Regions from separate parts of the Dactylosporangium thailandense genome, predicted to be linked through region 1. Evidence: predicted binding sites of a transcription regulator. Region 1 holds the regulator's gene; each other region holds the start of a gene.
The links. The regulator HrcA, encoded in region 1, represses chaperone genes, less so after heat shock. The targets are predictions, from matches to a motif close to GGTTNGCACNCTCNNNNNGAGNGTGCNAACC.
Positions count from the first base shown of each region.

Region 2: groES (co-chaperone GroES) is a predicted target of HrcA. The motif match lies at 1,532-1,562, and genes of this name have one in related genera.
Region 3: groL (chaperonin GroEL) is a predicted target of HrcA. The motif match lies at 2,105-2,135, and genes of this name have one in related genera.

Region 1 covers NZ_AP029195.1:11,282,082-11,285,322, forward strand. Annotated here, with positions in the region: gene hemW (radical SAM family heme chaperone HemW) at 1-116, shown strand, start outside; gene AC6JBM_RS50610 (DUF4870 domain-containing protein) at 159-785, opposite strand; gene hrcA (heat-inducible transcriptional repressor HrcA) at 970-1,992, shown strand; gene dnaJ (molecular chaperone DnaJ) at 2,019-3,143, shown strand.
Region 2 covers NZ_AP029195.1:10,674,981-10,678,221, forward strand. Annotated here, with positions in the region: gene AC6JBM_RS47775 (hypothetical protein) at 1-285, shown strand, start outside; gene AC6JBM_RS47780 (class I SAM-dependent methyltransferase) at 245-1,450, opposite strand; gene groES (co-chaperone GroES) at 1,646-1,954, shown strand; gene groL (chaperonin GroEL) at 2,050-3,241, shown strand, end outside.
Region 3 covers NZ_AP029195.1:9,292,219-9,295,459, forward strand. Annotated here, with positions in the region: gene AC6JBM_RS41355 (dipeptidase) at 1-252, shown strand, start outside; gene groL (chaperonin GroEL) at 313-1,932, opposite strand; gene AC6JBM_RS41365 (Gfo/Idh/MocA family protein) at 2,172-3,164, opposite strand; gene AC6JBM_RS41370 (NDP-hexose 2,3-dehydratase family protein) at 3,161-3,241, opposite strand, start outside.

The DNA.
Region 1 (3,241 bases):
CGCGCGACTGCCTCGCCGACGGGCAGCTGGACCCGGACGCGTTCGCGGCGGGCCGCGCGGTGCTCACGCTGCGTGGCCGTCTGCTGGCCGATGGCGTGGCCCGGGCGCTGACGTAAGCAGGGGCGGCCCGATGGGCCGCCCCTCCTGGAAGCTGGGTCCTACTTGATGAAGCGGAACGTCATCGGGTAGCGGTACAGCTCCCCGTTGTTCGCCTTCATGCCGCCGAGGATGGCGAAGACGATGATGACGATCCACACCAGGAACGGCAGGAAGAACAGGATCCCGAACGAGCAGATCGAGACGATGACCGCCACGATCATGGCGATGCCCCACGTGATCTGGAAGTTCAGGGCCTCGTTCGCGTGGGCCTTGACGGTCGGCGACTCGTTGCCCTTCGCCAGGAGCGCGACGAGCGGGGCGATGAAGCCGACGACGATTCCGCCGAAGTGGGCGATGAGCGCCCACGTCTTCTCGTCGCTGTTGGCGTAGCCGGCCGGCGCGCCGGGCTGCCCGTAGGCGCCGGGCTGCTGGTAACCGGGCTGCTGGTACCCACCCGGCTGCTGGTAGCCGCCGGGCTGCTGCTGATAGCCGGGCTGCTGGTAACCCGGCTGCTGGTAGCCGGACTGGTCGTACCCGGCGCCCGACGTGGGCGGGGTGCCATAGGCCCCGCCGCCGCTCGACGGCGGCGGAGCGTACCCACCACCCGACACGGGCGGCTGGGGCGGGTACCCGGAGTTGGGGTCCGACGGCATGCCGTATTCCCCGGGGCGAGGTGGTTCACTCATGGGGGCCACGGTAGGTGCATCGATCAAGTGGCGCCAGCGACACGACATGACTTCTTTTGGACAAGTTTTACCCAGTACAGCGGCCGTGGCGTCTATCGTGCGCCAAACGATCATCGCGTGCCCCCGCGCGACTGACGTAGACTGGCACTCACGAGTTGGGAGTGCCAGTCCTCGAGGAGGTGCCATGGGCCTTGACGAGCGGAAGCTCGAAGTGCTTCGCGCCATCGTCGAGGACTACGTCGCCACCCAGGAACCGGTCGGGAGCAAGTCGCTCGTCGAACGGCACAACCTGCGGGTCTCCCCGGCGACCGTCCGCAACGACATGGCGGTGCTGGAGGAGGAGGGATATATCCGACAGCCGCACACCAGTGCGGGCCGGGTGCCCACCGACGCCGGCTACCGGCTCTTCGTCGACAAGCTCTCCCGGGTCAAGCCGCTGAGCCAGGCCGAGCGCCGGGCCATCGAGCGGTTCCTGATCGGGGCGGTCGACCTCGACGACGTGGTCCACCGCACCGTGCGGCTGCTCGCGCAGCTCACCCGGCAGGTGGCCGTGGTGCAGTATCCCAGCCTGTCGCGGGCGAGCGTGCGGCACTTCGAGCTGGTGCCGATCTCCACGACGCGGCTCATGGTGGTGATGATCGCCGAGACCGGCCGCGTCGAGCAGCGCCTGGTCGACCTCCCGGGGCCGATCCTGGCCGACGACGTCACCGAGCTGCGCCGCATGATCAACGAGAAGCTGGTCGGCAAGCGGCTGGCGGACACGCCTCCGCTCGTGGTGGCCCTCGTCGAGGAGACCGCGCCGAGCCTGCGGCCGCCGATGACGGCGCTGTCGACCGTCCTGCTGGAGACGCTGGTCGAGCGGTCCGAGGAGCGCATCGCGCTCGCCGGCACCGCCAACCTGGCCCGCGGCGGCCTGCTGGACTTCCAGGGCTCGCTGCGCCCGATCCTCGAGGCGCTCGAGGAGGAGGTCATCCTGCTCAAGCTCTTCGGCGAGGTCGAGCCCAGCATGACCCGGGTGCGCATCGGCGACGAGAACGAGATCGAGGACCTGCGGACCGCGTCGATCGTGGCCACCGGCTACGGACCGGGCACCATGGTGGTCGGGGGGATGGGCGTGCTCGGGCCGACCCGCATGGACTACCCCGCGAACATCGCGACCGTGCGGGCCGTGGCACGCTACGTCGGCGACCTGCTGGCACAGAGTTGACATCTATCTCAGGGGCATAGGACTCAGTGGCGAAGGACTATTACGGGATTCTCGGCGTCAAGCGGGACTCCACAGCCGATGAGATCAAGCGGGCCTACCGGCGGTTGGCCCGCGAGTTCCACCCGGACGTCAATCCCGACCCGGCGGCACAGGAGAAGTTCAAGGAGATCAACGCGGCCTACGAGGTCCTGTCCGACCCGCGCAAGCGGGAGATGGTCGATCTCGGCGGCGACCCGCTCGCGCCCAGCGGTGGCGGGGGCGGCCCGGCCGGCGGGGCGTTCGTGGGCTTCCAGGACATCATGGACGCTTTCTTCGGCACCCAGTCCGCCCGCGGGCCCCGCCCGCGCGTGCGTCCGGGCGCCGACGCGATCCTGCGGCTCGACCTCGACCTGCACGAGACCGCGTTCGGCGTCGAGGCCCCGATCCAGGTCGACACCGCGATCGTCTGCGGCACCTGCCAGGGGGCCGGCACCGCGGCGGGCACCCACCCGCAGACCTGCGAGATCTGCCAGGGCCGCGGCGAGGTCCAGTCGGTCCAGCGCACGTTCCTCGGCCAGGTCGTCTCGGCCCGCCCCTGCTCGGCCTGCCAGGGCTTCGGCACCGTGATCCCGCACCCGTGCGCGACCTGCGGCGGCGACGGCCGGGTCCGCACCCGCCGCTCGCTCACCGTCAAGATCCCGTCGGGCGTCGAGGACGGCATGCGCATCCGCCTCGCCCAGCAGGGCGAGGTCGGCCCCGGCGGCGGCCCGCCCGGCGACCTCTACGTCGAGATCCACGAGCGCCCGCACGACGTGTACTCGCGCAAGGACGACGACCTGCACTGCCGCGTCACCGTGCCGATGACCGCGGCGGCGCTCGGCACCCGGCTGACCATCAAGACCCTCGACGGCGAGGAGACGGTCGACGTGAAGGCCGGCACCCAGCCGACCTCCACGCTGCGCATCCGCGGCAAGGGCGTGCCCCACCTGCGCGGCGCCGGTCGCGGCGATCTCTACGTCCACCTGGACGTGCGCACGCCGACACGCCTCGAGCCGGAGCAGGAGCGCCTGCTGCGCGAGTTCGCCCGCAGCCGGGGCGAGGAGGTCGCCGAGCTGTCGAAGCAGGGCGGCTTCTTCTCGCGGATGCGCGACGCGTTCAACGGGCACGCGTGAGCGGTCCGGAGCGGAGCGGAGGGGCCGCTCACCAGGGGCACAGGTTTGGCTCGCGTCGCCGGAGCGGAGCGGAGGCGGCGTGAGCGGTCCGGAGCGGA
Region 2 (3,241 bases), 610 kb from region 1:
TTCGCCGACGCCCTGGCCGGGCACGACTTCGCGCGGCGGCGCCTGGCCGCGGCCCTGCTGGTGGTGGCCGAGGAGCGCCGGCAGCGCAACTCCGAGCAGAGCGTCGCCTTCTACGTCAACGACATCGTGGAGTGGCTGCGCTGGCTCAACGACCGCCTCACCTACGAGATGTGCCGCGACACCGGGCGGCACCTGCTCGGCCAGCTCGGCCTGCGCTCGCCCGAGGCGCTGGCCGACGACACGCTCAGCGACCTCCAGCGGCGCCTGGGGCATCCGCTGGTCTGAGGAGTATGGCCGCGGGCTGGTGGTTGACGCGGGTGAGCGCCAGGACGGCGCTTTCCGTCCCCTGGAGCCTGAGCTGCCGGCGCAGGTCCTCCACGTCGTGAGCCGAGCCGCGCTTGAGGATCTGCAGGGCGCCGATGTTCCTGTCTCGCAGCGCCGTGCGCAGCTTCTTGAGCGCGATCGGCAGCGTTTCGGTTATTTCATAGCATTTGGCGAATGCTGTGGATATGGGTGATGTAGTGGTTATGTAGGCTATGGACGCGTCCAGCAGCGTGCCGTCCAGCGTCTCGGCCAGCTCGGCGATCAAGTGCGAGCGCACCACGGCGCCGTCGGGGTCGTAGAGGTACGAGCCGATGGGCCCGACCGGGGCTTTCCGGTCGCCGGTGCCGGTGATGTGCGCGACTTGCCCGCCTCGGAGCAGTGTCGCCCGCCGTGGGACCTCGGCCAGGGGCCCGCACCAGGCGGCCGCCTCGACCACGTCCCCGTCGACCGACACCCACTCGCCCTCCGCGCCCTCCGGCAGCAGCGCGTGATCGATCCCCGGCGCGAGCTTGAGCACCGTGAGCGGGACCCGGCCCGGGAGCGCGGTGACGAAGTCCCACGGCGGCGAGTACGCCCGCGGGTCGAACACCCGCCGCCCGCCCGACGTGCGCCGGGCCGGGTCGCAGAACACCGCCTCGACCGCGACCAGCGGGGTCTCGGTCGCGTCGCGCGCCTCGACGAGCACCTGGTCGGCGAGCCCGAGGGCCTGGACGTTGGCCCGGGCGACGGCGGCCGTGGCGGGGTCGGCGTCCACGGCCAGCACGCGCATCCCGGCCCGGGCGAACGCGATGGTGTCCGCGCCGATCCCGCAGCCCAGGTCGGCCACCCGGGTCGCGCCGGCCGCGGCCAGCCGTTCGGCCCTTCTCCGCGCGACCGTGGCGCGGGTCGCCTGCTCCAGTCCGGCCCGGGTGAAGAACATGACGGCGGCATCGGTACCGAACTTCGCCGCCGCCTTCCGCCGCAGCGCGACCTGGGTCAGCGCCGCCGCGGCGAGCTCGGGCGGCAGGCCCCGCGCGCGCAGGGCCGAGGCCGCGGCCAGCGGATCGCCGTCGGGCAGCTCGGACGCGGCCGCCAGCGCGTCCCGCCCGGCCGCCGTGAACAGGGGCTGCACATCCTCGGGGCGCACGTGATCCTTCAAGTCCGGGGTGATTTCGTGGCGTGTCTGGCACTCTAGTTGACGGAGTGCTAGCCACCGGCATAACCTCCGAGTTAGCACTCTCCTGCCGAGGGTGCCAGACATACCCGGCCGGGGCCGGCACCCGCGACGACGGCTTCACCGGGCACTCGATTAGCAAGCTCGATACCCCAGGAGGGTATGCCCGTGACTACCGCGACGCAGGTTGCGATCAAGCCGCTCGAGGACCGCATCCTGGTCCAGGCCAACGAGGCTGAGACGACCACCGCCTCGGGCATCGTCATTCCGGACACCGCGAAGGAGAAGCCCCAGGAGGGCACCGTCATCGCGGTGGGCCCGGGTCGCATCGACGACAAGGGCAACCGGGTGCCGATCGACGTCAAGGTCGGCGACACCGTCATCTACTCGAAGTACGGCGGCACCGAGGTCAAGTACGCCGGCTCGGAGTACCTCGTGCTCTCGGCCCGCGACGTCCTCGCTGTCATCGAGAAGTGACCGTTTTTCACTAGAAGCAGTGGCCACCGCCCCGGACCCGTGCGAACAGGCGCGAGGCAGCCGGGGCGGTGTCGCTTTGAAGGGAATCCACACGCATGGCGAAGATCCTGAGCTTCTCCGACGAGGCGCGCCACCTTCTGGAGCACGGCGTCAACCACCTGGCCGACACGGTCAAGGTCACGCTCGGCCCCCGCGGGCGCAACGTCGTCCTGGACAAGAAGTTCGGCGCCCCGACCATCACCAACGACGGCGTGACGATCGCCAAGGAGATCGAGCTCGCCAACCCCTACGAGAACCTCGGCGCGCAGCTGGTCAAAGAGGTCGCCACCAAGACCAACGACGTCGCGGGTGACGGCACCACCACCGCCACCGTCCTGGCCCAGGCGCTCGTCCGCGAGGGTCTGCGCAACGTGGCCGCCGGCGCCAACCCGGCCGGCGTGAAGCGCGGCATCGACCAGGCCGCGGCCGCGATCGTCAAGGCCCTCAAGGACAAGGCCACCGCGGTCGACAGCCACACCGAGATCGCGCAGGTCGCCACCATCTCCGCCCAGGACGCCACCATCGGCGACCTGATCGCCTCGGCCATGGAGCGCGTCGGCCGCGACGGCGTCATCACGGTGGAGGAGGGCTCGATGCTGACCACCGAGCTCGACGTCACCGAGGGCATGCAGTTCGACAAGGGCTTCGTCTCCCCGCACTTCGTCACCGACGGCGAGGCGCAGGAGGCGGTCCTCGAGGACGCCTACGTCCTCATCACCACGCAGAAGATCTCCGCCATCGAGGAGCTCCTGCCGCTGCTGGAGAAGATCGTCCAGAACAGCAAGCCGCTGCTGATCATCGCCGAGGACGTCGAGGGCCAGGCCCTGTCGACCCTCGTGGTGAACGCCATCCGCAAGACCTTCAAGGTCGTCGCGGTCAAGGCCCCCGGCTTCGGCGAGCGCCGCAAGGCCATGCTGCAGGACATCTCGATCCTGACCGGCGCCGAGCTCGTCGCGCCCGAGCTGGGCTACAAGCTCGAGAACACCGGTCTCGAGCAGCTCGGCACCGCCCGCCGCGTGGTGGTCACCAAGGACCTGACCACGATCGTGGACGGCGGCGGCGAGCAGTCCGAGGTCAGCGGGCGCGTCGACCAGCTCCGCAAGGAGGTCGAGGCCTCCGACAGCGACTGGGACAAGGAGAAGCTGAACGAGCGCATCGCCAAGCTCTCCGGTGGCGTCGCGGTCGTCAAGGCCGGCGCCGCGACCGAGATCGAGATGAAGGAGCGCAAGCACCGCATCGAGGACGCCA
Region 3 (3,241 bases), 2.0 Mb from region 1:
AACCCGAGCCCGCCCACGACGGTGCGGGACGTGGCCGACCACATCGAACACGTGCGCGCCGTGGCGGGCGTGGACGCGGTCGGCCTGGGCGGCGACTTCGACGGCACCGAGATCGTGCCCGAGGGCCTGCCGGACGTGTCGGCGTATCCGGCCCTGCTGGCCGAGCTGTCCGAGCGCGGCTGGTCGGAACCGGACCTGCGGAAGCTGGCCTGGGACAACACCATGCGAGTCTTCAAGGCCACCTGCGGCTGAGGACAGCAAAGCGGGCCGGCCCCCAAGGGGAGCCGGCCCGCGTTGTTGGAGCTGGTGGACTCAGAAGTCCATGTCGCCGCCGCCGGGCGCGGCCGGCGCCTTCTCCTTCTCCGGCTTGTCCGCCACCACGGCCTCCGTGGTGAGGAACAGCGCCGCGATGGAGGCGGCGTTCTGCAGCGCGGAGCGCGTCACCTTGGCCGGGTCGATGATGCCCTCGGCGAGCAGGTTGACGTACTCGCCGCTGGCGGCGTTGAGACCGTGGCCGGCCTCCAGGTTGCGCACGCGCTCGACGACGACGCCGCCCTCGAGGCCCGCGTTCACCGCGATCTGACGCAGCGGGGCGTCGAGCGCGACCTTGACGATGTTCGCGCCGGTGGCCTCGTCGCCGACGAGGTCCAGCTTGTCGAACGCGGTCTTGCCGGCCTGCACGAGGGCCACGCCACCGCCGGGCACGATGCCCTCCTCGACGGCCGCCTTCGCGTTGCGCACGGCGTCCTCGATGCGGTGCTTGCGCTCCTTGAGCTCGACCTCGGTGGCCGCGCCGACCTTGATGACCGCAACGCCGCCGGCCAGCTTGGCCAGGCGCTCCTGCAGCTTCTCGCGGTCGTAGTCCGAGTCGCTCTTCTCGATCTCGGCGCGGATCTCGGCGACCCGGCCGTTGATCGCCTCGGCGTCACCGGCACCGTCGACGATGGTGGTCTCGTCCCGGCTCACCACGACCTTGCGGGCGCGGCCGAGCAGACCCAGGTCGGCGTTCTCGATCTTGAGGCCGAGGGTCTCGCTGATGACCTGGCCACCGGTGAGGATGCCGATGTCGGCGAGCATCGCCTTGCGGCGGTCACCGAAGCCGGGAGCCTTGACGGCGACCGACTTGAACGTGCCGCGGATCTTGTTCACGACGAGGGTCGCCAGGGCCTCGGCCTCGACGTCCTCGGCGATGATCGCGAGCGGCTTGCCCGCCTGCATGACCTTCTCCAGCACCGGGAGGAGGTCCTTCACGGCGGAGATCTTCGACTCGACGATCAGGATGTAGGGGTCGTCGAGGACGGCCTCCATCCGGTCGCTGTCGGTCGCGAAGTAGGGCGAGATGTAGCCCTTGTCGAAGCGCATGCCCTCGGTGAGCTCGAGCTCGAGGCCGAAGGTGTTGCTCTCCTCGACGGTGATGACGCCTTCCTTGCCGACCTTGTCCATCGCCTCGGCGATGATCTCGCCGACGGTGCTGTCACCGGCGGAGATGGAGGCGGTGGAGGCGATCTGCTCCTTGGTCTCCACGTCCTTGGCGAGGTTGGCCAGCTCGTCGGCGACGGAGGCGACAGCCGCCTCGATGCCGCGCTTGAGGGCCATCGGGTTCGCGCCGGCCGCGACGTTGCGCAGGCCCTCGCGGACCAGCGCCTGCGCGAGCACGGTGGCCGTCGTCGTGCCGTCACCGGCGACGTCGTCGGTCTTCTTCGCGACCTCCTTGACCAGCTCAGCGCCGATCTTCTCGTACGGGTCCTCGAGCTCGATCTCCTTGGCGATGCTCACACCATCGTTGGTGATGGTGGGGGCGCCCCACTTCTTCTCGAGCACGACGTTGCGGCCCTTAGGGCCGAGGGTCACCTTGACGGCGTCGGCGAGCTGGTTCATGCCCCGCTCGAGACCGCGGCGCGCCTCTTCGTCGAACGCGATAATCTTGGCCATTCGGCGTTGTCCTCCTGGACACTCACGATTCGCCACGACCCCGTGGGGCCGGCGGCTCACCGCCTGCTTTCGCACCTTCGAGGACCCAGGCGGGATCCCCGGCGGTCGGGCCGGATGAGCCCGCGACGACCAGCCTCAGGTGGTTGCCCACCAGAGGACTGCACCGTCCCGACCTTGGCACTCACCGGTTGGGAGTGCCAAGTCCTTGTTTAGCACTCTGGCCCGTCGAGTGCAAGCAATCAGGCAAGCCCGCCAGGTGAACCGGCGGAGGAGGCCCGGCGGGCGCTGAGCCGCACCTCATCGACCAGTTCCGCGGTGCGCAGCGTGGCCGGATCCGGCTCGTGGCGGCCCTCGCGCACCTGCGCCGCGAAGGCCTCGAACGCGCGCCGGAACTGGTCGTCGGCGGGCAGCCGCTCCTCGTGCTCGCCCTGGGCGTCCGTGATACGCACCACTGGCTCGAGGCCGGCCGGGGCGGTGAACGCCCGGTCGAGCAGGAGCCGGCCGGTGGAGCCCCAGGCCGTGTACCACGACCCGTACGCGTGCTCCAGCCCGAACCGGACCCCGACCATCACCCCGCCGGCCGAGACCAGCAGCGCGCTGCCGCCCACGTCGACCCCCGTGCCCGGGTCCTCGCGCAGGCAGGCGCCGACGAGCTCCAGCTCGCCGAAGAGGTCCTGGGCGGCCCGGATCGGGTACACCCCGAGGTCGAGCAGCGCCCCGCCGCCGAGCTGCGGGGAGTACCGGACGTCGGTCGAGGGCAGCGGCGGGATGCAGAACACGGCGTCGAACGAGCGCGGCTCGCCGATCCGCCCGGCGGCCAGCAGCTCCCGGACCGCCCGGTGCTGGGCGTGGTGCGGGAAGACGAAGTTCTCCCGCAGCACCAGCCCGCGCGCCGCGGCCAGCTCCACCAGCTCGCGGGTGTCCGCGGCCGAGGTGGTCAGCGGCTTCTCGGCGAGCACGTGCTTGCCGGCCTCGAGCGCGGCCCGCGTCCACTCGTGGTGCAGGCCGGTCGGCACCGCGAGGTACACGGCGTCGACGCCGGGGTGGGCGAGCAGCTCCTCGTAGCCGACCGGCTCGCCGCCGAACTCGGCGGCGTACCGGGCCGCCTTGTCCTTGTCCCGGCTGGCGACCGCCGCCACGACGGTGCCCGGGCACGCGACCAGGGCCGGCAGCGCCTTGCGCTTGGCGATGCCGCCGCAGCCCAGCACGCCGACCCGCAGCGGGGCGCTCACCAGGCCCCCCGCAGACCGGTCACGAGCGTGCGGGCCTGCACGTTGACGTAGTGGCTGTGCCGCAGCAGGTCGGCGAG